Regions from separate parts of the Tardiphaga alba genome, predicted to be linked through region 4. Evidence: predicted binding sites of a transcription regulator. Region 4 holds the regulator's gene; each other region holds the start of a gene.

Region 1 (7,175 bases), 1.4 Mb from region 4:
CTATGCATGATCGCAACCCAGTGGAGTATGTCAGCCGACCTTGCGGGCGGTTGCAACCGAGCTCACGCGACCAACCAGCGCAGCATATTGTGCAATCGGCGCGGGGCGACCGATGAAGTAGCCTTGCACACCGTCGCAGCCTTCGCTGGCCAAGAAGCACAATTGCTCATGCGTCTCGACGCCTTCGGCGACGATCGATACGTCGAGACCGTGACCAAGGCCGATCACCGCCCTGACAATCGCCGCGGATTGCGGGTTAAGGCCGAGATTGATGACGAAAGCACGGTCGATCTTGATCTTGTCGAACGGGAAGGATTGCAGATAGGTCAGCGACGAATAGCCTGATCCGAAATCGTCCATCGAGATACGCACGCCGAGCGCCTTCAAGCGCCTCAGCAGGGCGACACCGCGATCGAAATCCTCGATCAACACGCCCTCGGTGATTTCAAGTTCCAGCCGACCCGGCGCCAGGCCGGTCTCGATCAGAATCGAATGCACGAGATTCACGAGATCGCCATGCATGAACTGAGCTGGCGACAGGTTGACCGCAATCTGCAGGGGCACCGGCCACGAGGCCGCCTCGCGACAGGCCTGACGAAGGATCCACTCGCCCATTTCAACAATCAGGCCGCTCTCTTCCGCGAGCGGGATGAAATCGCCGGGCGAAACGAAACCGCGGGTCGGGTGAATCCAACGCGCCAGCGCCTCGAAGCCGGTGACGTCGGCATCCAGCACATTCTCGCTGGCGCGTGCTTGTGGCTGGTAGTGCAGCGACAATTCGCCATTGCGGATTGCCGTGGAGAGATCCTGATGCAGCACGCGGCGGTCGCGCAACTGCCGGTCCATCTCGGGCTCGAACACGCTGATCGATCCGCGCGAACGCGACTTGGCACGAAACAGCGCCGCACCGGAGTTGGCCAATAGCGACGCAGCATCGCGCCCGTCGCGGGGGAAAAGCGAGATGCCGGTGGTGACGCCGATCCGCACCGATTTGCCATCGATCGGAAATTCGTCCGACAGCGATGCGGCAATCCGTTCCGCAATGGCAAGGCCAGCTTCCGGCTGCTTCCCGTCGATGATGACACCGAATTCATCGCCGCCGAGACGCGAGACGACACCGCCACCGACGGCCCCCTCGATCCGGCGTGAGACATCCATCAGCAACTTGTCGCCGACGGCATGACCGAATACGTCGTTGATTTCCTTGAGGCCGTCGAGATCAATCGACAGCACCGCAAACTCTTCGGATGCATCGGTACAGGCATCGATCATCTGGGTGAGCGCCTGCAGGAAGGCAGGTCGATTGGGAAGATCTGTCAGGCCATCGTGATAGGCCATATGCGCCATCCGCGCCTCGGTCTGCCGACGATCGGTGACATCTTCGTGGGTCTTGATCAGATATTGCGGCTCACCCGCGGGATCGAGCACCGTGACACGGCGCGTCAGGAACAGACGCAGGCCGTCGCGCGTCGATATCGGGTGTTCTTCGGCAATCGGGGTTCGGCTCTTGATCGCCGCCTGGTCGCGCGTAACGATCAGCTTGGCTTCTTCCGGTCGCAGCATTTCCTGCACGGTCTTGCCGATCGCATCTTCGCGGCGACGGCCGAGAATGACCTCGGCCCCGCGATTGGCAAACAGATAGCGGCCGGTCGAGATCTGCTGCACCATCAGCGAGACGGGAATGTTATCCAGCACCGTTTGCAGGAATTGCCGGGCATTCTCGACTTCCTTCGACAGCGACTCCCGTTCGGTGATGTCTTCGAACAGGGCGATCAGGAAGGCAGGCTCATTGCGCTCGTTGAATGCAATCACCCGATTGCTGTCGATCGTCCGGATTTCCGACCCGCGCTGCACAACAATCTCGCTGCGCGACTGCCCCTGCGATGCCACCGCACGCGCATCCGCCTCGGCAATCGCCCGTGCGGTCGTCGGAGTGTAGATCTGGTCGGCACGCTTGCCGACAATCTCTTCGCGGGTAAAGCGCGAGAATTTCTCGAATGCACGATTGGCAAAGATATAGCGCCCATCATCGATGGTCTTGGCGGCGACACACACAGGGACGTTATCGAGAACGGATTCGAGAAACTGCTTGGTCGTCGCGAGCTCACGCTGCAGGAAAAGCTGATTGGTGCAATCCTCGTGAATCCCGATCCAGCCGCCATTGGGCAGGCGATTGAACTTGACGTGGATAGATTGACCGCCCGGCAATTCTGCAATGTAGCCTTCGGACGACATCGCCTTCTCGTAATAGCAATTCGGGCTCATATCGACCGTCCCGCGCTGACGTCGCAATTCGCGCAGGTCGGCTCCCGTAATGCCCGCCGTGATTTCGGCACGCGTCAGCTTGTAAATTTCGAGATAGCGATCGTTGCAGAACACCACACGGCGCTGCGCGTCGAGCATCACGATGCCCTGACCGAGATGATTGAGCGCCGAGCCGACGAATTCATTGCGCCGTTGCTGCTCATGCCGCACATTGCGAAGCGCTGACGCCACCCAGAAGACGATGGCCGTGGTGAAAGCACCTGCCACCAGCCCGCCCATAACGACATGCAAAGCAAAATAAGGGTCGAAAGTCACGAGGTCACCGGCCTGCCCATCCGCGGCATGCGCCGAGGTCACGGTGGCGATCAGACATGCGACAGCGATGGCGCATCTTGTCGCCTTCTCGCTCGCTCGGCCTATCTTGCCAGTCATTGTTCACCCGCGTATTCGCAGGTGGGAGTGTTCAATTGCAGGTATTTTGATCAGGTAAATGCATCTGCCGACAATCTGACACGACGCAAAAAACGCGCGGTAATCCGCTGACATGTTTAATATTTTACTAAGATCGGGCGGAACACATGGACAAGGTTGAGTGCGTCGTCGTAGGCGCCGGCGTCGTGGGTCTGGCCATCGCGCGTCGGCTTGCCGAGGCCGGGCGAGAGGTTATCGTGCTCGAAGCGGCCGATGCGATCGGCACCGTCACCTCGTCGCGCAACAGCGAGGTGATCCATGCAGGGATTTACTACCCCGCCGGCAGCCTGATGGCGCGTCTCTGCGTAAGCGGAAAACAGAAGCTCTATGACTACTGCCGCAGCCGCGGCATTCCACATAGCAATTGCGGCAAGCTGATCGTGGCCACCCGGCCTGAAGAGATCGACAAACTGGCCTCGATCAAGGCCCATGCGGAAGCCAACGGCGTCGGCGATATGCAGGTTCTGTCAGGCGACGAGGCCCGCGCGCTCGAGCCCGCACTCGCCTGTGAAGCCGCATTGCTATCGCCATCCACCGGCATCATCGACAGCCATAGCTATATGCTGTCAATGCGCGGTGAGGCAGAAGCCGCCGGTGCCGCTTTCGCATTTCTCGCACCACTGGAACGCGGGCGCGTGACTGCTGATGGTTTCGAGATCGAAGTCGGTGGCGAAGCGCCGATGACACTCGGCTGCGATATGCTGATCAATTCCGCGGGCCTGTCCGCGACCATGGTCGCACGCCTGCTCGAAGGCATGCCGCTTGACCTGATCCCACCGGCCTATCTGGCCAAGGGGTGCTATTTCAGCTGCAATACGAAGGCGCCATTCTCACGCCTGATCTATCCGGTGCCGGAGCCCGGCGGCCTCGGCGTGCATCTGACGCTGGATCTCGGCGGACAGGCCCGTTTCGGGCCCGATGTCGAATGGGTCGATCATGTCGACTACGAAGTGGATCCAGCGCGCGGCGAGCGCTTCTATCCGGCGATACGGCGCTATTGGCCCGCACTGCCGGATGGCGCGCTGATGCCTAGCTATTCCGGCATGCGGCCGAAGATCGTTCCACCCGCCGTCGCGACCCAGGATTTCATGATTCAGGGGCCGCAGGTTCACGGCGTGCCGGGATTGATCAACCTGTTTGGAATCGAGTCGCCCGGCCTGACGTCATCGCTCGCCATCGCGGACTATGTCGCGGAGGCCTCAGGAATCTCGAGATAAAAGTCACCGGGGATCAACGATCGTCTGCAAACGCACTTGCAGGCGAAGCAATCAGGTCCAACCGTCTTGTCTGATCGCTTCGTCGCAAGGGCGGCAGCGTGCAAGCATCTCGAATTCGCGATACCGGCACGCGATCCTGCGAACGTCATGGGGTGAGGCGTTACGTCAGGAGAATCTTGATTTCAGCAGAATTGATTCTGGACGGGCTAGTGAAGTGTATCGCTGGCTTGCCTAAGACGTTCGATTTCGTCTTTCACCATCAGTTTGCGACGCTTGAGTTCCACGATCCTGAGGTCGTCAGTGGAAAGGTGGACGAGCGCGTCGTGCAATTCGCTTTCGAGAACCTTGTGCTTGCGTTCAAGTTCAACGAGATGCGCCTGAAGTGCCATTCGAAAACTCCTCGGTAGGTGGGACCTAGTTTTGGATTCGGTTGGACGATGAAGTCTACATGACAGTGGACATCTGTCGATGGGTCTTGAAAATTGTACCGCCATGCTCCGCGTATCGTGAAAAACGAATCGTAACCGGGTGCTGTGCAAAATTCCCGGAACCATCTGGCTTGCGCGGTGCACGCACACCGGCGATAGTCCACTGAGAAACTCGCCAATGAGTGGCAGGCTAAAGTCAGCGCCAAGTCAGCTAACACCATGAACGACGACGAAGATCGCGAACTCCCCGCCGAATTGGCCCGATTGCAGCAAGAACATCGCGACCTCGATGCCGCCATCGAGGCGCTGCAGCATTCGCCTGCACCCGACCTGCTCCGTCTACAGCGCCTGAAGAAGCGCAAGCTTCAGTTGCGCGACCGCATGTCTCACATCTCGGATCAGATTACCCCCGACATTATTGCCTGAGACAACGCGTCGCGCTGCGGCGTAGTCATGGGCCATTTCCCGGGCCGCGGACTAGAACAAACGGCCATGCCGACTCCCACGCCCCCTCATGCACGCCTGATCGGTTTCATCTGCCTCGGTGTCACCGCCACCGGTTGGGCTATGAACTGGCCAATCATCAAGATCTTGCTACGCGACTGGCCACCGCTGTTTGCGCGTGGCGTTGCCGGCACCGCAGCCGGGATTATTCTGGCCGGCATTGCGATCGGCTACGGCGAAAAACTACGCGTCCCGCGGCATGCAATCCCGCGGCTGCTGTTCGCGTCCTTCACGAATGTTTTCGCATGGATGGGCTTTGCCACTGTCGCACTGAAAATGCTCAGCATCGGCGAAGGCGCACTGCTCGTCTACACAATGCCCATTTGGGCTACGCTTTTCGCATGGCCCATTCTCGGTCACCGTCCGGGATTGCGCGACGTCATCGCGCTGGTGCTCGGCATTGCCGGCATCGTGGTGCTGATGGGCGAGCACGGCTTTGCTCTGACGCAAGATAAGCTGCTCGGAATCGCTCTCACGATGGGCTCAGCAACCTTATTCGCACTGGGCAGCGTATTGATGCGATCGCCCTTGCCGGTCGCGCCCATTGCGTTGGCGGCATGGCAAGTCGGGCTTGGCTGTTTCCCTATGGTCATTCTCGGACTGATCTTCGAGAAACCCGATATCGCCGCCCTCACTCCGACCGGGTGGAGCGCGCTGATCTATATGACCCTCGGCCCGATGGGCATCTGCTACCTCACCTGGTTCGCCACTCTCCGCCGTCTACCGCCCTCGACGGCGGCTATGGGGACTTTGGTTGTTCCCATCCTGGGGGTGATTGGCGCGGCGGTCGTGCTCGGGGAACCGCTGGGACTGCGCGAGGTAACCGCCATGGCGCTCACCCTTGGCGGGGTGACGCTCGCGCTGCGGAAGTCTTCCGCAACATAGATGCCGCGAGGCGGTTACCGGGCTACCGCGGCGTCAGGCACCCAGGCCGCGTAAAATCCGCGCTTTCGTCGCCTTCGCATCGGGTTTTCTTTTGCATCGGATTTGTTACAAGGCTGTCCCGTCTTCAAAGACGAGATTGTTCTTGAACGCTCCCTGCCCGGCAGGGGGCGACGCTTGTATTTCCAGCTATCCTCTTGGATTCGCGAAAGAAAATACCGGAATGTCCGCGCCCGTCGCCATTATTATGGGAAGCCAGTCCGACTGGGAAACCATGCGCCACGCCGTCGATACCCTGACGGCCCTGGGTATCGCCCATGACGCGCGCATTGTTTCGGCCCATCGCACCCCCGACCGGCTGGTTTCGTTTGCCAAGGGGGCCAAGGCGGCTGGGTTTCAGGTCATCATCGCCGGTGCCGGCGGCGCTGCCCACCTGCCGGGCATGGCGGCTGCGCTGACGGAGCTGCCGGTGTTCGGCGTGCCTGTCGAGTCGAAGGCACTCTCCGGCGTCGATTCTCTTTATTCTATCGTCCAGATGCCCGGCGGTATTCCTGTCGGCACGCTGGCGATCGGCAAGCCCGGCGCGATCAACGCTGCCTTGCTTGCAGCTTCGGTGCTGGCGCTTCACGACCCAGCCCTTGCAACCCGCCTCAAGGCTTGGCGTCAGGCGCAGACCGACGCCGTGGCCGAAAAGCCGGAAAGCATCAAGTAATGGCACCAGCAATGAAGGTGCTGAAGCCCGGCGACACCATCGGGATTCTCGGCGGCGGCCAGCTTGGTCGTATGCTGGCGCTGGCAGCAGCGCGGCTTGGCCTGAAGTGCCAGGTGTTTTCGCCCGATCCGGATTCGCCGGCGTTCGATGTCGTGCAAAACGCGACTTGCGCCGAATATGCCGATGTCGAGGCGCTCGAACTGTTCGCCAATGATTGCGACGTCATCACCTACGAATTCGAGAACGTGCCCGCAGCCACGGCGCTCATCCTTGATGCGCGCCGTCCAGTGCTGCCGGCGCAAAGCATCCTGAAGACCACGCAGGATCGCCTGGTCGAGAAGGATTTCGTGACCTCGTTGGGCATCGGCACTGCCGGCTATGCCAGCGTCTCCAGTGTTGGAGAGCTCCGCGACGCCGTCGAGAAACTCGGCCTGCCCGCGGTCATCAAAACCCGACGCTTCGGCTATGATGGCAAGGGCCAGGCAATGATCCGCCCGGGCGATGATCTCGATCAGGTCTGGGACGATCTCGGCACCAAAGAGGCAATCCTCGAAGCTTTCGTGCCGTTCGAGCGCGAAGTCTCCGTGATTGCGGCGCGCGGTACCGACGGCAGCGTCGAATGTTTCGACGTCACCGAAAACGAGCATCGCGATCACATCCTGAAATTCTCCTACGCCCCTGCCCGTATTCCCGATG
Region 2 (7,175 bases), 200 kb from region 4:
CAGGACGGCCCGCTCGACATTCTCGTCAACAACGCCGCCGCGACATTTATCGCGCAGAGTGAGCATCTCTCGGCACGCGCTGCGGACGCGATCCTCGCCCCGACGCTGCATGGCGCGATGTATTGCACGCTGGAGGCGGGGCGCCGCTGGATCGAATCCGATCACAACGGCGTGGTGCTCAGCATCCTCTCCACATCCACGATTACCGGTCGCGCCTTCACCATGCCGTCGGCGATGGCGAAGTCCGCGTTACTGGCGATGACCAAATCGCTCGCCGTCGAATGGGGACCGAAGGGCGTTCGTCTCGTGGCGATTGCACCGGGACCTTTTCCGACACCGGGCGCGACCGGGCAGCTACATCCTGAAGGACGCGATTCCGGGCCGGCTGCACGCAATCCGCTCGGCCGTGTGGGCGAGCACAGCGAGCTCGCCAATCTCGCCAGCTTCCTGATTTCCGATCAGGCCGGATACATCAACGGCGAGATGGTGGTGCAGGATGGCGGCGCGCATCTGCGCTCATCCGGCGCTGAAGACCTGCTGCACTGGACCGATACGCAATGGGCGGCGCAACGCACGGCGCGCGCGAAAAGCTGAGGACAGCAACGCACGCAGCGCGCGTTATGTGCTTCGCCCTGCTATCTTTCGACGCGATGTACGAGCCTTTCCAAACAAGACCGCACCGTTTATCTGCAAGTCTGTTGGCGCGCGTGATTCCAGGCCATCTTCCAGTCACAAAGATAGAGGATCGACACCTGATGTCCGTGCGGCGAATCCTGACAGTTGTATCCTTGAGCGTGGCGATGATCGGCATTTCCGATCTTGCGCAGGCGCAGACGGCTGCCAAGGGCAAGGCTGCACCGGCCAAGCAGGCGCCGGCGCCCGCTGCCGCAGGCAGTGCCGAGCCGACCTTGCTCGGTCAGTTCGGCCCGTGGGGTGCTTACACCGCGGCCCCCGGCGGCAAGAAAGTCTGCTTCGCGCTCGCCAAGCCGGCGTCGTCGAAAACCAATCCCGCCAACCGTCCGCGCGATCCCGCTTACGCGTTCATCTCGACCCGCCCGGCCGAGAAGGTCAGCAACGAAGTCTCGATCATGATCGGCTATCAGTTGAAGCCCGGCTATGAATCGACCCTTGATGTCGGCGGCGCGAAATTCGCGATGTACACTCAGGGCGATGGGCTCTGGATCAAGAATGCGGCCGAGGAAGAGCGTCTCGTCGAGGCGCTGCGCAAGGCCGGCGACGTGACCGTGAAGGGCCTTTCTGCCAAGGGCACCGAAACCACGGACTCGTTCTCGCTGAAGGGCCTGGCCCAGGCGCTGGACAAGGTTGCCCAGGAGTGCCGCCGGTAATCGCCGGCGGAACTCGCCCTAAATCCTTGTCGCCGTTAATATTGCCGCATTTGGCGCCTTTCCATTCGGGCGCGAAAAGCCTATTTGAGGCTTCAATTCCCGTGACATCAGTGATCGAACGCCATGACCCCCGCTTCTGCCGAGGCCAGCACTGCCGTTGAAACCACCCTCCCGCCGGGTCAGATCCCGCTGGAGAAGGTGGCGACCGAGACCTATGTGCCGCTGGCAAAACCCTCGCTGATCGGCCTGTCCCGCGCTCAGATCGCCGAAAAGCTCGGTTCCATCGGCGTGAAGCCGGCGCAGCAGAAGATGCGTAGCCAGCAGATCTGGCACTGGCTGTATTACCGCGGGGTCCAGAGCTTTGCGGAAATGTCCAGCATCTCCAAGGACATGCGGACCGAGCTGGAGCAGCATTTCACGGTCGACCGGCCGGAAGTGGCGGTCGAGCAGATTTCCAATGACGGCACCCGCAAATGGCTCCTGAAGCTGCCCTCGGGCACCCATGGCGAACGCGCCCATGAGGTCGAGTGCGTCTATATCCCCGAGACCGACCGCGGCACGCTCTGCGTTTCCTCGCAGGTCGGCTGCACGCTGAACTGCTCGTTCTGCCATACGGGAACCCAGCGGCTGGTGCGCAACCTGACCCCGGGCGAGATCGTCGCCCAGATCATGGTGGCGCGCGACCGGCTGAACGACTGGGCCGACCGCGACCAGCCGGGCACCAATCGCCGCATCACCAATATCGTGATGATGGGCATGGGCGAGCCGCTCTACAATTTCGACGCGGTGCGCGACGCGCTGCTGATCGTCTCCGACAATGAAGGCATCGGCATCTCGCGCCGGCGCATCACGCTCTCGACCTCGGGCGTGGTGCCGAACATCAAGCGCACCGGCGAGGAGATCGGCGTGATGCTGGCGATCTCGCTGCATGCGGTGCGCGACGAACTGCGCAACGAGCTGGTGCCTCTCAACAAGAAGTATCCGCTGAAAGAATTGCTGCAGGCGTGCCGCGACTATCCCGGCGCCTCCAATGCACGACGCATCACCTTTGAATATGTGATGCTGAAGGGCATCAACGACTCGCTGGACGATGCGAAGCTCCTGGTGAAGATGCTCAAGGGCATTCACGCCAAGATCAACCTGATCCCGTTCAATCCGTGGCCGGGCACGCGCTATGAGTGCTCGGACTGGGCGCAGATCGAAGCGTTCTCGGAATACGTCTTCAATGCCGGCTATTCCTCGCCGGTGCGCACGCCGCGCGGCCGCGACATTCTCGCGGCCTGCGGGCAGTTGAAGTCGGAGACCGAGAAGCTGTCGGCGCGCGAGCGGCAGGCACTGCGCGCGATGGCGATGACGGACTGACGATGGCGCTGATCGGCCGTCTGTTCGTCATTCTCTTTGCCTTTTGCGTCGCCTGTATGGTCGGCGGCACGATCGTCATCTTTTCGATCCTGTTCCCCGAACTCAGCGCCATGGATACCGGGATCGTGAATGCCGATGCGATCAATGTCCTGATCGGTTTCGGCTTCATCTTCTTCTCGGGCTTCGCGCTGATCCCCGCAATCATCGTCGTCGTGATCACCGAGACGTTCAATATCCGCAGCGTGCTGGCCTATGCGATCGGCGGCGGCGTGGTCGGCGTTGCCTGCTATCTCGGCCTGATCCCCTACGACACCACCACCATGACATTCGACGGCATCGTGCGTCGTCATCTGGAAGTGATGACCGGCGCCGGCATCGTCTCGGGGCTGATCTATTGGGTGATCGCCGGCCGTAAGGCCGGAGCATGGAAACAGCCGCGACAGCTGCCGTCGCAGCCGGATGCCGCGGCAAAGCCTTAGCTTCCGGGCATGATCTGATCCGAAAACCGGCATCCACTTTTCGGGATCATGCCCGAGCGCTTTAACTTTCCTTCCCGCGCCTGCTCGGATAAACCGCCCGCCATGAACCGGACCGGCCTCCTCATTGCGCTCGTGCTGCTTGCAGCAATTCTCGTGATTTTCGGCATCTGGCCCGAACTGGACCTCAAGCTCGCCGCGCTGTTCTACAGCCCCGACGCCGGCGGTTTCGCGTATTCCGGGCTGCCTTACGCCCAATTCGCCCGCCACGCGGCCATGTGGATCGCCTGGGCCTTCGTGGCGCCGTCGATCCTGGCGCTGATCGTCAAGCTGATCTGGCCAAACCGGCCGCTGATGGTGAAGGGCCGCACCATGGCCTTTCTGGTTATCACCATGCTGATGTCGGCGGGCTTCCTCACCAATTTCACCTTCAAAAGCTTCTGGGATCGGCCGCGGCCCGTCTCCGTCACCGAATTCGGCGGCCCCTGGCAGTTCAAGGCCTGGTGGGACCCAAGCGGCGAGTGCCGGCGCAACTGCTCCTTCTTCTCCGGCGAGGGCGCCACGGCGTTCTGGACCTATGCCCCCGCAGCACTGGCGCCGCCGAGCCTGCGTCCCGCGGCTTACGCGGCGGCGACCGTGTTCGGCCTTGCCACCTCGGGCTGGCGGATGGCGTTTGGCGGGCATTTCTTCACCGACGTGACCATCGCCGGCCTCGCCTCGTTTCTCGTGATCTGGCTGGTTCACGGATGGATCTACCGCTGGCCACGGACCCGGATGACGGATGAAGGCATCGATCGCTGGCTGACCAAAATCGCCTGGCCCGGCTATGCCTGGCGGCGCCGGATGCTGTCCGGCCGAAACCCGCCGAAGCCTACGCTGGGCAACCGGATTACCGAGCAGCATCACGACTAAAATTGTCGTTGCCCGGCTTGACCGGGCAACCCAGTACACGCCGGCCGGAGTCTACTGGGTCACCCGGTCCTAGCGCGCAATTGCGCGCACGGCCGGGTGACGACAGTAGCGCGCTCCTTGCGGTTCCCGCGTTGACGCGCTTTGCCCGGCCGCGCTATCGCTGACCCAAAGCGCCGCAGGCGCGGCAAATACAACCGAACTAGCCTCGATTGGACGCCCCATGACCACGATCCTGAAGAGCCTCCCCACCGGCAAGAATGTCGGCATCGCCTTTTCCGGCGGCCTCGATACATCGGCGGCGCTGCTCTGGATGAAGCAGAAGGGCGCCAGGGTCTTCGCCTATACCGCCAATCTCGGCCAGCCCGACGAGGCAGACTACGACGAGATCCCGCGCAAGGCGATGGAGTTCGGCGCCGAGAAGGCCCGCCTCGTCGACTGCCGCCAGCAGCTCGTGCATGAAGGCATCGCCGCGATCCAGGCCGGCGCGTTCCATGTCTCCACCGGCGGCATCACCTATTTCAACACCACGCCGCTCGGGCGCGCAGTGACCGGCACCATGCTGGTTTCGGCCATGAAGGAAGACGGCGTCAATATCTGGGGCGACGGGTCCACCTATAAGGGCAACGACATCGAGCGCTTCTACCGCTACGGCCTGCTGACCAATCCGGAGCTGAAGATCTACAAGCCCTGGCTCGATGACCAGTTCATCGACGAGCTCGGCGGCCGCGCCGAAATGTCGGCCTTCATGACCGCGCATGGCTTCGCCTATAAGATGTCAGCCGAGAAGGCCTATTCCACCGACAGCAACCTGCTCGGCGCGACCCATGAGGCCAAGGATCTCGAACATCTCGACTCCGGCATCACCATCGTCAATCCGATCATGGGCGTGCCGTTCTGGAAGGACGACTGCGCGGTCAAGGCCGAGCGCGTCTCAGTGCGCTTCGTCGATGGCCAGCCCGTCGCACTGAACGGCAAGACCTTTACTGATGCCGTCGCGCTGTTCCTGGAAGCCAATGCCATCGGCGGCCGCCATGGCCTCGGCATGAGCGACCAGATCGAGAACCGCATCATCGAAGCCAAGAGCCGCGGCATTTATGAAGCGCCGGGCATGGCGCTGCTGCACATCGCCTATGAGCGCCTGGTCACCGGCATCCATAACGAAGATACGATCGAGCAGTACCGCATGAACGGCATGAAGCTCGGTCGCCTGCTCTATCAGGGCCGCTGGTTCGACTCGCAGGCGCTGATGCTGCGCGAGACCGCCCAGCGCTGGGTGGCCCGCGCCATCACCGGCGAAGTGACGCTCGAACTGCGCCGCGGCAACGACTATTCGATCGCGAATACCCAGAGCCCGAACCTGACCTATGCGCCGGAACGCCTGAGCATGGAAAAGGTGGAAGACGCGCCGTTCACGCCGGCAGACCGCATCGGCCAGCTGACCATGCGCAATCTCGACATCACCGACACGCGCGCAAAGCTGGATCTGTATGCGAAGACCGGCCTGATCAGCGCCGGCGAAGGCGCGACCATTCCGAAGCTGGGTAAGGAATAATGTCGTAGTCCGGATGGAGCGCAGCGCAATCCTCGGACCGACGTTTCAACTATCTCTGCTGTCCCTGCATTACGCTTCGCTCCATACAGATCACCCATCCGGCCGGATGTCATTGACGTGACATCCGGCCGCTTTATTGATGGAGATCATCTGCGACAGAACGCCACTGGCGAGGATTTCCATGACCAGGACCATTTCGCTGGCCGCATTCGCGGCTTTTTTCATGAGCGCATCGTGCCATGCGCAGGCGATCTACCCGATTGATCGCGCGGAGATCCTCAAAGGCAGCAAATTCGACTTCAAGGTCGAGCTTCCCGAAAAGATCGCGGCCTCCGATATCAAGGTGACGATCAACGGCGCGGATCAAACCGCGGCCTTCGGCAAGAGCGCTGACTATATCGAGCGCGAAGACAACAAGGATCAGTCCGCACTGATGCTGCGCGATGTCGTGCTCGACAAGACTGGCGCTTACAAAATCGACGTAACGGCAGGCAACTTCACCAAGTCCGTGACCTGGAACGTGTACGACACCGGCGCACGCCGTGCGAAGAACGTCATCCTGTTCGTCGGCGACGGCATGTCGTTGTCGCATCGCGTTGGTGCGCGCATCCTTTCCAAGGGCATCAAGGAAGGCAAGAGCAGCGGCAAGCTCGCCGTCGATGACATGCCGAGCATGGCACTGGTCGGCACCGCCGGGACGGATTCGATCATTACCGACAGCGCCAATTCGGCGAGCGCCTACACGACTGGCCACAAGAGCGCGACCAATGCGCTCGGCGTCTATGCGGACCGCACCCGCGACGTGTTCGACGATCCCAAGGTCGAGACCATTACGTCGCTCGTCAAGCGCAAGCTCGATCTCGCTGTCGGCATCGTGACCAACACCGAGATACAGGATGCGACACCGGCGTCAATGATCGCGCATACGCGCCGCCGCTCGGCCTATGACGAGATCGTCGCGCAGATGTTTGCGGCCAAGCCCGATGTCATTCTCGGCGGCGGCGCCGCGAACTTCCTGCCGCGCGCTGTCGATATAGGAAAGCGCGCCGATGAAGTGGACTATCTCGCCAGGTTCAAGGAGGCCGGCTATCCCTATGTGAAGACCGCCGGAGAACTGAAGGCAGAAGCCGACAAGTCGGACACGAAAAAGCTGCTGGGCCTGTTCACGCCTGGCAATATGGACGGCGTGCTCGACCGCAAACTCCTCAAGGGCGGCGGCGTAAAGAAGTATCCGGAACAGCCGGACCTCACCGAACAGGTGCAGGCCGCGCTCAACGTTCTGTCACGCAACGACAAGGGCTTCTTCCTGATGGTGGAATCCGGCATGATCGACAAATATGCGCATATGCTCGACTTCGATCGCGCGGTCTATGACGTGATCATGCTCGACAATGCGGTGAAGCTTGCCAAGGAATGGGCAGCCAAGCGCGGCGAGGACACGTTGATCCTCGTCGTGTCCGATCATAGCCACCCGAACAGCCTGATCGGCACCGTCAACGACGACATGAGCACCGAGACGAACCTGCC
Region 3 (7,175 bases), 1.1 Mb from region 4:
GCGCCACATGCTTGATGATGCGGAAGCGCGTCGCGCTGCTGTCCTGCTTGAATACAGCGATGCTGTCGATGGACAGCGCTTCGAGATCGAGTTCGGAGAAGTGATGCTGCAAGGTGGCGAGCACCTGTGCGCCGCGCTCCTCCGGCAATCGTCCGGTCAGCGTCATGTGAAACCGGAAGTCCTCGAACACATAAGGATAGCCCCAATCGTCGAGATGCTCGATCTGGCGCGGCGTCAGCGCATCGGGCTTGCGACGCGCGCGGTCGTCCGCCGTCATCGGCGCACGGAAGGAATCGAAGTCGCGCACGCAGGCTTCCGCCAGCAGATGCAACTCGTCATCGTCGTCTTCGCGCGGGACGATGGCCGTGAAGCCGCTAATGGTGCGGACCACCGGCGCGATGATCGGGATCTCCCGCGGCTCCGCCGCGAAGTCATCGACGGCAGCCAGCAGTTCGGCCTCGCTGGTGTCTTCTGCGAGCGCAAACGGCGCCTTCAGCGTGCCGTGGAAACCGTATTTGCGCGGATCCCTGGTGATGGCGCTCCAATCCTCGAATTCGGTCGTCAGCGAATCTGGATGGTCAATGTCGTGGCCGCTATAGGCGTCATAGCCCAGGGTTTCGGCGCCGAACCGCGTCAGCGCGCGGTCGGCGTCGGGTGCGAAATAGATCGCATATCTCGGATAGTCACTCATGGGTCCAGCATAGAGCATGACGGGATCATGCTCCAGAGAGCATGATCGTCCGTCAGGCCGCAGCAATCGCCTGATGTGGCAAGGCTGTCGCAGGGCGCAACCGCGCGCCATCGGCGAGATGGGCCAGTTTGCCATTGGCGATGACGGCAACGATGCGCGGGCGCAGCGCGATACTGTCATCGATCAGCAGCAGGTCGGCCCGCCGCCCCGGCGCGATGTCGCCGCGATCGGTGAGGCCGGCCGCTCTGGCCGGGGCCGACGAGACCAGCGACCATGCCTGCGGCAGTGCCAGAATGCCGTCATGGACGAGGCGGAATGCCGCAAGCAGCTGCGCGGGATAATAATAGTCCGACGCCAGCACCGAGCAGAGGCCCCTGGCGATCATGTCGGAAGCCTTGGTCCAGCCGGTATGGCTGCCGCCGCGCACCACGTTGGGCGCACCGAACACGATGAAGTCGCCGGCTTCCGCGGCAGCGATTGCGGTTTCCTCATTGATCGGGAATTCCGCGATGCGGACGCCGAGATCGCGGAAGCCAGCGCGCATCGCCGGGCTGTTGTCGTCATGCGACAGCGTGGGGATGCCGGCCGCATTGGCGGCCTCGGCCAGCCGGGCGATCGAGGCCGGCACCTGATCGGCGCGCGACAGCACGCGGTCCACCAGCTGATCGAAGGCCTCGCTGCTGAGGCCGGTGCGTTCCACCATGCGCGCGCGCTTCGCAGGCTTGGAGATGCCGGCGAGATCCATATGGTCGTTGAAGGCGAGCAGGTCGATGCGGCCGTCCTTCATCCAGCCGATGATCTCGTCTTCCGCATCGAGATTGAACGTCTCCTGCCGCAGATGGAAGCGCGTATCCGCCGCAAGTTGCGGCCGCAGCGTCTCGATGGCGGCGAGCAGCTTGCGCGCATTGTCGGCGCCGCGCAGTCCCGGCTCCCACGACCATGTGGTGCCGTGAAAGACGGTGGTGATGCCGTTGGTGATGGCCTGTCTGTCGCTGTCGATCAGCGCCACATCGACCGGGAAATCGACGCCGGGACGCGGCATCAATTGGCGCTCGAAAGCGTCGCCATGGATATCGACGATCCCCGGCATCACGAGCAGTCCGCTGGCGTCGAGGCCGAATGCGCCATGGGCGGCATCGCCGATCCCGGCAATCACGTTACCCGAGATCGTCAGCGAGGTCTCGCCGATCTCGGTGCCGAGCAGGGTGCGTCCGCCTTCGATGTAAAGTTCAGTCATGCCGTCTCCACCTGCGTCGCCTTGACGCCCTTATACTTGCTCAGAAAGTCATCCACAGACAATTTGCGGAAATCCGGCAAAGCTTGCCGCAACATCTCGTGATCCCAGTCCCACCAGGCGAGGGTCATCAGCCCGTCCTCGACCGCCTGCGAGAAACGCCGCCGTATCGGCCGCGCCGGGTTGCCGGCGACGATGGTGTAAGCGGGAACATCTTTTGCGACGATGGCGCCGGCGGCGATCACCGCACCCGTGCTGATCTGTCGGCCGGGCAGCACGACCGCGCCGTGGCCGAGCCAGACATCATGGCCGAGGATGCAGTGATGTTCACGGCGCCATGCGAAGAAGTCGCTGTCATCGGCTTCGCCGGGGAAATAGGCGCTGGCGCGATAGGTGAAATGCGATTGCGCAGCGCGTTCCATCGGGTGATTGCCGGGATTGATCCGCGTCAGCGAAGCGATGGAACAGAACTTTCCGATCGTCGCATAGGTGATCTGGGACTCGTGCTCGACATAGGAGTAGTCGCCCATCGATACTTCATTCAGCACGGTTCGCGCGCCGACTTCGTTATAGCGGCCGAATGTAGCGTCTTTGAGTTTTGCGCTCGGCTCGATAACGGGATCGAGCGACAGCATCTTTCCGACCATGACGGCTCCGTGACTTCAAATGCGGGTGAGGCGTCATCAGACGCTTTCGTGACAGGCGCGTGACGCAGGAATGAAAAACCGCGCCGCATCGCCGCAGGGCTGCGGGTTAAGCCCTGCAATTTATTCGTCACATCACTGTCATTCCCCAGCGATACCGGTTCGTTAATTTATTGATACCGGAGTATCTCATGCTTGCAGTCGAAGGCCTCACGTGCCGCTTCGGTACCAAGGCGGCGGTCGATAACGCGAACTACACGATTGCGCCCGGCGCTTTCGTCGGCGTGATCGGTCGTTCCGGCGCGGGCAAGTCGACGATGCTGCGAATGATCAATCGTCTGGCCGAGCCGACTGCGGGCCGCATCATGTTCGACGGTCTCGATGTGACTGCGCTCAAGGGGCGCGAACTACGCCAGTGGCGTGCGCGTTCGGCCATGATCTTCCAGCAATTCAATCTCGTTGGCCGTCTCGACGTGCTCACCAACGTGCTGATGGGGCGCCTGTCCGGCATGCCGCAATGGCGCTCGCTTACGCAGATGTGGCCCGATGAAGATCGCGCGCTGGCGATGTCCGCACTCGAACAGTTCGACATGGCGCAATATGCCTCGCAGCGCGCCGACCAGCTCTCGGGCGGCCAGCAGCAGCGCGTCGCCATTGCCCGCGCATTGGTGCAGCAGCCCGATCTCATTCTCGCCGACGAACCGATCGCCTCGCTCGATCCGCGCAACACACGCATCGTCATGGATGCGCTGCTGCGTATCAACAAGCATTTCGGCATCACGGTGATGTGCAACCTGCACTCGCTCGATTTGGCACGCACCTATTGCGATCGCCTGATCGGCATGTCGGCCGGTCGTGTCGTGTTCGATGGCGCGCCTGCGCAGCTCACCGAGCACATTGCCCGCGAACTCTACGATCTCGAAGCCGATGAGGTGATGGGATCGACGCCAATACATGCGCCAGTCGGCGCACGCGTTCCGGAATACGGCGCAGCCGCCGTCGCCTGATCGAATTTCCGCAATGGTCCGCGCCCGCATTTTGCGCGGGTGATGTCATCGCGGCGATAGACGCTCCGCTTAGCAACAAGAAACTCCGTCACCTCTCCAGATCACGCAGGGATTGCCATGATCAATCGTCGCTCCATTCTGCTCAGCGCCGCGGCGCTGGCTTTCGCCGCCACCTCGGCTTCGGCCCAGGACTACAAGGCGAAGTATCCGGAACTGACCTTCGCGGTCGTGCCCGCAGAGAACGCCTCGGGCGTCACCGAGCGCTGGACACCGTTCACCGCCTATCTCTCCAAGGAGCTGGGCGTGAAGGTCAATCTGCGCATCGCCAATGACTATGCCGCCGTCATCGAAGGCCAGCGTTCGGGCAATATTCATCTGGCCAGCTACGGTTCGGCCTCGTTCGCCCGCGCCCGCCTCACCGGCGTGAAGACCGATGCCTTCGCCAACGACATCAATATCGACGGTTCAACGGGCTATTATTCGGTGTTCTTCGTCAAGGCGACGAGCCCCTACAAGACCGTGCAGGAGTTGAAGGGCAAGAATCTCGGCCTGGTCGATCCGAATTCGACCTCGGGCAACAATGTGCCGCGCTTCGAGCTCGACAAGATGGGCATCACCGATGCCGACACCTATTTCAGCAAGGTCGTGTTCACCGGTAGCCACGAAAACGCGATGCTGGCGCTGTCGCAGGGCACCGTCGATGTGGTTGCCAATCAGTGGACCAATGACGGCGACTCCACGCTGGCCCAGATGATCACCAAAGGCATGCTGAAGAATGCTGACGGCTCGGTGATGAAGAAGGACGACTTCCGCATCATCCACAAGTCGGCGCCGATCATCAACGGCCCCTATGCCTATAGCTCGGACCTGCCGGAAGAGCTCAAGGCCGCCATCCGCAAGGCGTTCGAAGAAGCGCCGACCAAGGACAAGGCGGCCTTCGACAAGCTGTCCGACGGCCAGAAGAAGGGCTTCCATGCCGCGACCACCAAGGATTGGGACGCGACCATCGACCTGATCAAGTTCGTCGACGCCCTGCGCAAGAAGAAGGCGTCGTAAGACCCTAACTTCGACGGGAGCCGGATCGGGCATGATCCGGCTCCTTTTTTATTCTGACTGCTGGTGCGCTTTCTTTCTTCACCTCTCCCCGTTGGGGAGAGGTCGCCGCGTAGCGGCGGGTGAGGGGGCATCCACAAATAACATCGTCCGCGGCGCCCCCTCACCCTAACCCTCTCCCCGGAGGGGAGAGGGGACTACGTCGCTTCATCTTTGGCACGCAAGGCTCACCCAAATGCCCGCCGCCGTCTCCATCCTGCCGAGCCAGCAGCTCGCCGTATTGAACGACGCCTATCGCAAGGCGGTGTCGCGGCGTCGCCTGCGGACGCTGTTCGTTTGCGTCGCTTGCGCGGTGGTGCTGTTCGTCGCCGCCATCGGCGCCGAGGTGAACCTGTCGACCTTCATCGCCAAGATCGGCAACTTCTTCAGCTATTTCGATCGCATCTTCACGCTGGAGAGCGGCGCGCGCGTCTGGACGGATTTTGCCGAATGGTTCTGGGGCTGGCAGAAGTGGTTGTCGCTGCTCGGTGAAACGATCCTGATCAGCTATGTCGGCACCGTAGTGGGCGCTGTGCTCGCCTTCGGCCTGAACTTCCTCGCCGCCGAGAACACCGCGCCGTCGCGCTGGCTGCGCTTTGTCGTCAAGCGCTTCATGGAATTCTGCCGCACGGTGCCGGACATCGTGTTTGCGCTGATCTTCGTCATCGCCTTCGGCCTTGGCCCATGGCCGGCGTGCTCGCCATCGCCATTCACTGTGTCGGCGCGCTCGGCAAGCTGTATGGCGAGATCGTCGAGAATATCGACATGAAGCCGGTGGAAGGTATCCGCTCGACCGGCGCCAGCTGGATCGACTGCATGCGCTTCGCCGTGCTGCCGCAGGTCTCGGCCGGCTTTGCCAGCTACACGTTGCTGCGTTTCGAGATCAATGTGCGCGGCGCGTCCGTGATGGGCTTCGTCGGTGCCGGCGGCATCGGGCAGGAGCTCGTGGTCGCCGTGCGAAAATTCTATTATTCCGATGTCAGCGCGATCTTGCTGATGATCATCGTCACGGTCTTCGTCATCGATGTCTCGACCGGCTGGTTGCGTGGCCGCCTGTTCGGCAAGGAGACGCGGTCGTGAGCAGACAGCCCGATATCAACACCGACGCGTTGCGCGCGCGCTATCCGCATGTGTTCCACCGCCCGCTGAAGTCGCGCGCAGCCGTGCCGACGATCTTCGTGGCCGCGCTGGCGCTGCTGATCTTCGGCCTTGTCGAACTCGATTTCTCCCCGGCGCGTATGCTGCACGGTGTGCAGCAATTGGGCTGGATCACGATGATGATGATCCCGCCCGATCCCGGCTCGTCATTGCCGGCCTATCTGCAGGCCATGGGCGAGACGCTGTCGATTGCCGTGCTGGGTACCACGCTCGCCGCGCTGCTCGCATTGCCCGTCAGCCTGCTTGCCGCACGAAACGTCATTCCGTCCGCCTGGCTGCGTTTTCCCGTGCGCCGCTCGCTCGACACGATCCGTGGCGTCGATACGCTGATCTGGGCGCTGGTCTGGATCAATGTGGTCGGCCTCGGCCCATTCGCCGGCGTGCTCGCCATTGCAGTGTCGGATTTCGGCGCCTTCGGCAAATTGTTCTCGGAGGCCATCGAAGGCGCGGACAAGAAACAGGTCGAAGGCATTCGCGCCTCCGGCGGCAGCCCGTTGCATGAAATCCGCTTCGGCCTGATGCCGCAGGTGCTGCCCGTCATCGCAGGGCAGGTGCTTTACTTCATCGAATCCAATACGCGCTCGGCCACTATCATCGGCATCGTTGGCGCCGGCGGCATCGGCCTGCAGCTCGCCGAGCAGATCCGCGTGCTGGAATGGCAGAAGGTGTCGTTCCTGATCCTGATGATTCTTGTCGCAGTGGCGGCCATTGACTGGATCTCCGGCCGCCTCCGTTTCGCGATCATCGGCCGCCGCGCGGTGGCGTAATCACGCCGCCGCCTTGTGGCGGGCCTGTTCGGCCTTGAACAGTTCAAATTCCTCAGCCACAGCCCGCATCACATGGGGGCGTTGGCGGATGCCCGCGTGATACGCCTTGATCGCCGGCCATTGCTCCAGATCCAGCTGCGGGATCACCATGGTCCAGTTCAGCACCGTGGTGAGATAGCAATCGGCCACGCTGAACCGATCCAGCAGAAATTCGCGGCCAGCGAGATGTCTCTCCAGATAATCGAGTTTCGAACGGCCGATTTCCAGCGCATAGGCTTTCGCGTCAGACGGCGCCTTCTTCGAAAGCAGCGGCTGGAACAGTGACTTGTGCAGCTCCGTCCCGATGAAGCACAGCCATTGCTGCAGCCGGCTGCGCTCCATGCCGCTACCGGCCGCGATCGGCGAATTCGGGAAACACTCGGCCACATGCTGCAGGATCGCGGCATTCTCGGTCAGGATCACGCCGTCATCGGTGCGCAGCGTCGGCACAAGGCCGAGCGGATTGACGCCGTAGAAATTCGAGCCGTCCTGCAGCAGGGTTTTGCTCGGCGGATCGACTTCGAGAAAGCGCGCCTCGGCGCC
Region 4 (7,175 bases):
AAAAACGCGTCAGGCCGTTGATGACCGGCACGGTTGCGTTGTTTGCCAGCTCCATCAGCGAGTCATGATTGAGGATACGGATCATGATGATATCGACAAAGCGCGACAGCACGCGCGCCGTGTCGGCAATCGTCTCGCCGCGACCGAGCTGCATTTCGGCGCCGGTGAGCATGACGACTTCGCCGCCGAGCTGACGCATGCCGACCTCGAACGACACGCGGGTGCGCGTCGAGGGCTTTTCGAAGATCATCGCCAGCGTCTTGTTCTTCAGCGGGCGATTGTCTTCGAGACCGTTGCTCTTCAGCTTCGCCTTCATGGCGCCGGCTGCGTCGAGAATATTGCGCAACTCACTGGCAGAGACTGCCGTGAGGTCGAGGAAGTGCCGCGGCGTACTCATTATGCCGCTCCCTTCGAAAACACGGTGCAAGCCTGTTCCAGACGCTGCACGGCTTCGTCGATATCGCTTTCGGTGACGATCAGCGGCGGCAAGAAACGCACGACGTTGTCACCAGCACCAACTGTCAGCAACTTGGCATCGCGCAGCGCGCCGACGAGATCCGGCGCCGGGACGACGGCCTTGAGGCCGATCAGCATGCCCTCGCCACGCACTTCCTGCAGCACGGTCGGATAGCGATCGACCACGCCGGCGAGCTTCTGCTTCAGCAGCAGCGTCATTTTGTTGACCTGATCGAAGAAGCCGGGCTTCAGCATCACGTCGAGCACGGAATTCGCAGCCGCCACCGCCAGCGGATTGCCGCCAAAGGTCGAGCCATGCGAGCCGGGCGCCATGCCCTCGGCAGCAGCAGCCGTAACAAGGCACGCGCCGATCGGGAAGCCGCCGCCGAGCGCCTTGGCCAGCGACATCACGTCCGGCGTCACGCCAAGGCGCTCATAGGCGAACAGCGTGCCGGTGCGGCCCATGCCGGTCTGCACTTCGTCGAAGATCAGCAGGATGCCGTGTTTGTCGCACAGCTCGCGTAGCGCCTTGAAAAAGGCGTTCGAAGCCGCGCGCACGCCGCCTTCGCCCTGCAGCGGCTCGATCACGATGCCAGCAGTCTCCGGACCGATAGCGGCCTTCACCGCATCGAGATCGCCGAGCGGCACCTGGTCGAAGCCGTCGAGCGGCTTGCCATAGCCTTCGAGATACTTGGCGGCGCCGGTAGCAGCCAGCGTGCCGAGGGTACGGCCATGGAACGCGCCTTCAAACGTGATGATGCGCGTGCGCTCCGGGTTTCCCTTGGAGAAATGATAGTGGCGCGTGACCTTCAGCGCGCATTCCATCGCCTCGGCGCCGGAATTGGCGAAGAACACGAAGTCGGCAAACGAGTTTTCGCACAGCCGCGCAGCGAGGCGCTCGCCATCCGGGCTCTTGAACAGGTTCGACATGTGCCACAATTTTGTGGCCTGCTCTTGCAGCGCCTGGACCATATGCGGATGCGCGTGGCCGAGCGAATTCACCGCGACGCCGCTGGTAAAATCGAGATAGCGCTCGCCGGTGGTCGAGATCAGCCAGGAACCTTCACCGCGCTCGAAGGCAACATCCGCGCGCGCGAAGACAGGCAGCAGATGCGCCTGAGAAATTTGCGAGGATGGTGCGTTGCTGGTCATAACCGTTCCGATCAATAGCTGTGGTCTTGAGTCCGTGACGTCCGTACGACACCGGACAAAAGACCCTCAAAACGAAACGTGCCGCCCTTCTCGGGCGGCACGCGCGCATTATTCTATGGGCGTTGTGCAGGGTGTCAACCGCGCACTGAGGCCTTGAAGTCACACGAGGTCGTCAAAAAAGCAGATTTTCTTGTTTGGTTGACACAAAGCATGTGGATGTGACTCGCCCGACTCTTGCGCGTGAGTCGCGCCATATTGTAGTTTTTCGCTTGTCGGATACGACATCTCGTGCGGCAGTTGACCCTTTGACACCATAAGTGCGGCGTAAGGCCGGACGCGATAGCGCGCCCGGTGAGCGCTAAGGGATTCTGACCACGAGGTTTTTGAGGTTTCAGATCGCAGCGCGGCGGCCCGTTTTGGTTCTGCGCCTACGAAGGGATTATGCGATGACGGTAATCACATGGACCGACGATCGCGTCGAACAATTGAAGAAACTCTGGGAAGGCGGCCTTTCCGCGAGCCAGATCGCCGCGGAACTCGGTAACGTCACCCGCAACGCCGTCATCGGTAAAGTCCATCGCCTGGGCCTGTCGGGCCGCGCGAAGAGCCCCTCGTCTGCTGCCCCGCGGCCGCGCAAGCCACGTCCCGCCCAGCAGATGGTGCGGATGCCGCGCCCGATCGCCCGCGGCAATACCGCTCTCGCGCACAATTACGAAGTCGAGATGGAGCCGGACCCGATCTCGGTCGATAACGTCATCCCGATCAGCCAGCGCCTGCAGCTGGTCGAGCTCAACGACGCCACCTGTCATTGGCCGGTGGGCGATCCCGCCAGCGCCGACTTCTACTTCTGCGGCGGCAAGTCCGTGGCCGGCGCACCCTATTGCGCGCACCATTCGCGCATCGCCTACCAGCCGGCGAGCGACCGCCGTCGCGCAGCACCGAAGCCGGTGCGCTGATTGCAGCAAACAGCACAAACAAAAAATGCCCGGCGATGAGCCGGGCATTTTTGTTTTTAGATCGTTGAGAAACGCCTGATTTACCGCCGTCATGCCCGGCGTATGCCGGGTATCCACGCCTCGACCAAGGCAAAGACGTAGATGGCCGGGACAAGCCCGGCCATGACGGTGTCTAACAATGCCAGCGGCGCCTTACTCCGCCGCCTTGTCGAAGCGATCATCGAGCGCGTAGCCAGCGCCGCGCACGGTGCGGATCGGGTCGGGTTCGCCGGCCGGATTGAGCAGCTTGCGGAGACGACCGATGTGCACGTCAACGGTGCGCTCGTCGATATAGATGTCGCGGCCCCAGACGCTGTCGAGCAGTTGCTCGCGGCTGAACACGCGGCCGGGATGCTCGAGGAAGAATTCGAGCAACCGGTATTCGGTCGGGCCGAGATCGATCGGACGGGCGGCGCGCACCACACGGCGCTTGTCGCGATCCAGCTCGATATCGCCGAAAGCCAGCACGGTGGCGAGACGCTCCGGCGCCGCGCGACGCAGGAGACCCTTCACGCGGGCGAGCAGCTCAGGCACCGAGAACGGCTTGACGATGTAATCGTCAGCGCCGGTCGCAAGGCCACGAACGCGCTCGCTTTCCTCACCGCGGGCGGTGAGCATGATGATCGGCAATGCCTTGGTTTCCGGCCGGGCCCGCAGGCGACGGCACAGTTCGATGCCGGACAGGCCGGGCAACATCCAGTCGAGGACCACGAGGTCCGGCACGCGCTCTTTCAAGCGGGTGTCGGCATCGTCGCCGCGGGCAACCGTCTCGACGTCGTAACCTTCGGCGTCGAGATTGTAGCGCAGCAGCGTGGTCAGAGCTTCCTCGTCTTCCACTACCAGAATGCGCGCGTTCATATGGCTAGTTTCCTATCTGTCGTGCGGCAAAGGCGAGCAAGTCGCGGCGAGCTCGGCTCGCCGCGAGAAGCCTTAGCTCACCGGAGTCGCGAAGTTGGTCATGTCGCCCTTCGGGCGCTTGTCGACCATCTGCTGACCTTCGATCATGTAGAACACGGTCTCGGCGATATTGGTCGCGTGATCGCCGATCCGCTCGATGTTCTTGGCGCAGAACATCAGATGGATACAGAACGAGATGTTACGCGGATCTTCCATCATATAGGTCAAAAGTTCGCGGAACAGCGAGGTGCAGATCGCGTCGATCTCTTCGTCGCCCTTCCAGACCGTCATCGCTGCCGGCAGGTCGTGGGCGGCATAGGCATCGAGCACAGCCTTGACCTGGGTGTTGACCAGATCAGTCATGTGTTCGAGACCGCGGATCAGCTTCAGCGGGTGGAAATCGCTGTCCAGCGCATTGACGCGCTTGCCGATATTCTTGGAGAGATCGCCGATACGTTCGAGATCGGTGGCAACGCGGAGCGCACCAACGATTTCGCGCAGATCGACGGCCATCGGCTGACGCTTGGCGATCGTCAGGACGGCGCGTTCTTCGATCGCCCGTTGCAGGTGATCGATTTCAGCGTCAGTGGCCACCACGCGTGCGCCGAGGGCGACGTCGCGGCGGATCAAGGCATCGACGGACTCTGCGATCTGACGCTCGGCTAGGCCACCCATCTCGGCGACGAGGCGGGTAAGTTCCTGGAGGTCGTCGTCGAAGGCCTTGGTCGTGTGTTCAAAAGCCATAGCTCAATCCTCTCGCGATAATGTCGCGTCAGCCGAAACGGCCGGTGATGTAATCCTGGGTGCGGCGATCGCTCGGCGAAGTGAAGATCTTGTTGGTCTGATCGAATTCAACCAGCTCGCCGAGATACATGAAGGCGGTGGTGTCGGAGACACGCGCAGCCTGCTGCATGTTGTGGGTCACGATCGCGATCGTGTACTGATCCTTCAATTCGTCGATCAGCTCTTCGACCTTGGCGGTCGAGATCGGATCGAGCGCCGAGCACGGTTCGTCGAACAGGATCACTTCCGGACGCACCGCGATGGTGCGCGCGATGCACAGACGCTGCTGCTGACCGCCCGAGAGCGACAGGCCCGAAGCGTTGAGCTTGTCCTTGACCTCGTTCCAGAGCGCACCGCCACGCAGCGCCTTCTCTACGCGCACGTCCATCTCCGCCTTGGAAATCTTTTCGTAGAGGCGGATGCCGAAGGCGATGTTTTCATAGATCGTCATCGGGAACGGGGTCGGCTTCTGGAACACCATGCCGATGCGGGCACGCAGCAGGTTGAGGTCCAGCTTCGGGTCCAGAATGTTCTGGCTGTCGAGCATGACCTGACCTTCCGCGCGCTGACCCGGATAGAGGTCATACATGCGGTTGAAGATCCGCAGCAGCGTGGACTTGCCGCAACCCGACGGACCGATGAAGGCGGTCACGCGGTTGGTGGCGAGGTTCAGGTTGATCTTCTTCAGGGCGTGGTGTTCGCCGTAATAGAAGTTCAGGTCGCGTACGCTGACCTTGGGGCGGGTATCGCCCTGGATCATGGACGGCGGCATCGAAACGCTGGGATTGGCAGCGGACACAGAGAGATCACTCATTTTGCTTTCCTCTCGGCGCCGAGCAAGCGCGCGCCAATGTTCAGGGCAAGGACGGTCAGGGTGATGATCAGCGCGCCGCTCCAGGCGAGCTGCTTCCAGTATTCGTAGGGGCTCTGGACGAAGTTGTTGATGGTGACCGGGAGGTTGGCCATCGTCTTACCGAGATCCAGGCTGAAGAACTGATTGCTCAGTGCGGTGAACAGCAGCGGTGCCGTTTCACCGGCGACACGGGCGGTCGCCAGCAGCACGCCGGTGATGAGACCGGCACGAGCCGCACGATAGGCGATCCGCTTGATCACCAGCGAGCGCGGCAGGCCGAGCGCCGAGGCTGCTTCACGCAGCGGGTTCGGAACAAGGCCGAGCATGTCTTCCGTGGTGCGGACGACCACCGGGATGACGATCACGGCGAGCGCAAGAGAACCGGCGAAGGCCGAGAAGCCACCCATCGGAACAACCACCGCGCCGTAAACGAACAGGCCGATGATGATCGAAGGCGCCGACAGCAGCACGTCGTTGATGAAGCGGATCACCGAGGTGAGTTTGTCGTGCTTGCCGTATTCCGCCAGATAGGTGCCGGCGAACAGGCCAAGCGGCGCACCGATGCCGACGCCGATCACCGTCATGATGACCGAACCGACGATGGCATTGAGCAGGCCACCTTCGGTGGAGCCGGGGGGCGGCGTGTTCTGGGTGAAGATCTGCACGCTGAGGCCGGCAAGGCCGTTGTAGAACAACGTGAACAGGATCAAAGCGAGCCAGGTGACACCGAAGATGGCGGCACCCATGCACAGACCGCGGACGATCTTGTCGTTGCGACGGCGCGAGACGTAAATCGGGTTCAAGGTTGCCATGACTTACTTTCCTGCCTTCTTTTCAAGGCGCAGCAGCATCAGACGGGCGGCCGACAGCACCAGGAAGGTGAGCACGAACAGCAGCAGGCCGAGCAGGATCAGGCCGGACTGATGCAGACCGTCGGACTCAGCGAATTCCGAAGCGATGGCCGCGGAGATCGTGGTGCCTGGCCCGAAGATCGAACCGGTGATCTTGAACGAGTTGCCGATGATGAATGTCACCGCCATCGTCTCGCCGAGCGCACGGCCGAGCGCCAGCATCACGCCGCCGATCACGCCGACGCGGGTGTAGGGAATGACGACGTTGCGGACGACTTCCCAGGTGGTGCAGCCGACGCCATAGGCTGCTTCCTTCAGCACCGGCGGCACCGTCTTGAACACGTCGACCGAGATCGCCGTGATGAAGGGCAGCACCATGATGGCGAGGATGAGCGACGCGTTGAACAGCGACAGATAGGACGGCGGGCCGGCGAAGATGGTGCCGAGCACGGGTACGCCTTCGAAGACGTCGATCAGGAACGGCTGGAAGTGGTTGGCCAGGAACGGGCCGAGCACGAAGAAGCCCCACATGCCGTAGATGATCGAGGGAATGCCGGCGAGCAGCTCAACCGCCATGCCGATCGGGCGACGCAGCCAGTTCGGGCACAGTTCGGTGAGAAAGATCGCGATGCCGATGCCGACCGGAATGGCGATGGACATGGCGATCAGCGAGGTGACGAGCGTGCCATAGATCGGGCCGAGCGCACCGAGCACCGGCGGTTCGGCCGACGGCGCCCAGCGCTGCGTGAACAGGAAGGAGAAACCGAACTCCTTCAGCGCCGGCCACGCACCTGCGATCAGCGACAGGATGATGCCGCCGAGAATGAAGAGCACCGACAGCGCCGAGATGCGCGTCAGCCAGTAGAAAAACTGGTCACCGGTCTTGAATGCGTTGAGCGCCTTGGCGCGGTCATACGGTCCAGCGGCGTCCATCGAAGAGCTCTGTACGGCCATATCTGCCACGCCCAGTCCCCTGTGTTGTTATTTGATACCCGAAACACGACACCCTGAATGGGCCTGTCAGGGCGTGAAACGCGAAAAGAAAAAGTGAAATCAGCTAGAAAGAAGCGGAGGAGAGATGCCCCTCTCCTCCGCGCAAGAGCGAAAGCTTAGCTCTTGATGTCCGAAGACCAGGTCTTTTCGATCAGCTTGACGACCGAGTCCGGCATCGGGATGTAGTCGAGTTCT

What was found. Region 4 encodes PhoB, which activates phosphate uptake and scavenging genes when phosphate is short. Its sites were predicted from a motif close to TGTCATNNANCTGTCAT; they were not measured.
Region 1: a site for PhoB is predicted at 4,391-4,407, ahead of RPMA_RS24355 (YdcH family protein). Genes of this name have one in related genera too.
Region 2: a site for PhoB is predicted at 5,756-5,772, ahead of RPMA_RS01960 (alkaline phosphatase). Genes of this name have one in related genera too.
Region 3: a site for PhoB is predicted at 2,698-2,714, ahead of phnC (phosphonate ABC transporter ATP-binding protein). Genes of this name have one in related genera too.

What each region holds. Positions count from the first base shown of each region.
Region 1 is NZ_CP036498.1:5,087,806-5,094,980, forward strand. It holds gene RPMA_RS24345 (sensor domain-containing protein) at 31-2,697, opposite strand; gene RPMA_RS24350 (NAD(P)/FAD-dependent oxidoreductase) at 2,844-3,953, shown strand; gene RPMA_RS24355 (YdcH family protein) at 4,160-4,342, opposite strand; gene RPMA_RS24360 (YdcH family protein) at 4,601-4,807, shown strand; gene RPMA_RS24365 (DMT family transporter) at 4,874-5,770, shown strand; gene purE (5-(carboxyamino)imidazole ribonucleotide mutase) at 5,991-6,479, shown strand; gene RPMA_RS24375 (5-(carboxyamino)imidazole ribonucleotide synthase) at 6,479-7,175, shown strand, end outside.
Region 2 is NZ_CP036498.1:400,000-407,174, reverse strand. It holds gene RPMA_RS01990 (SDR family oxidoreductase) at 1-594, shown strand, start outside; gene RPMA_RS01985 (invasion associated locus B family protein) at 756-1,346, shown strand; gene rlmN (23S rRNA (adenine(2503)-C(2))-methyltransferase RlmN) at 1,470-2,708, shown strand; gene RPMA_RS01975 (hypothetical protein) at 2,711-3,187, shown strand; gene RPMA_RS01970 (phosphatase PAP2 family protein) at 3,290-4,096, shown strand; gene argG (argininosuccinate synthase) at 4,317-5,648, shown strand; gene RPMA_RS01960 (alkaline phosphatase) at 5,830-7,175, shown strand, end outside.
Region 3 is NZ_CP036498.1:1,660,619-1,667,793, forward strand. It holds gene RPMA_RS07805 (DUF1045 domain-containing protein) at 1-691, opposite strand, end outside; gene RPMA_RS07810 (alpha-D-ribose 1-methylphosphonate 5-triphosphate diphosphatase) at 744-1,928, opposite strand; gene RPMA_RS07815 (LbetaH domain-containing protein) at 1,925-2,572, opposite strand; gene phnC (phosphonate ABC transporter ATP-binding protein) at 2,761-3,576, shown strand; gene phnD (phosphonate ABC transporter substrate-binding protein) at 3,694-4,632, shown strand; partial or broken gene phnE (phosphonate ABC transporter, permease protein PhnE) at 4,865-5,748, shown strand; gene phnE (phosphonate ABC transporter, permease protein PhnE) at 5,745-6,593, shown strand; gene RPMA_RS07840 (glutathione S-transferase C-terminal domain-containing protein) at 6,594-7,175, opposite strand, start outside.
Region 4 is NZ_CP036498.1:599,505-606,679, reverse strand. It holds gene argF (ornithine carbamoyltransferase) at 1-397, opposite strand, end outside; gene RPMA_RS02865 (aspartate aminotransferase family protein) at 397-1,608, opposite strand; gene RPMA_RS02860 (GcrA family cell cycle regulator) at 2,055-2,564, shown strand; gene phoB (phosphate regulon transcriptional regulator PhoB) at 2,757-3,461, opposite strand; gene phoU (phosphate signaling complex protein PhoU) at 3,534-4,244, opposite strand; gene pstB (phosphate ABC transporter ATP-binding protein PstB) at 4,273-5,097, opposite strand; gene pstA (phosphate ABC transporter permease PstA) at 5,094-5,939, opposite strand; gene pstC (phosphate ABC transporter permease subunit PstC) at 5,952-6,950, opposite strand; gene pstS (phosphate ABC transporter substrate-binding protein PstS) at 7,097-7,175, opposite strand, start outside.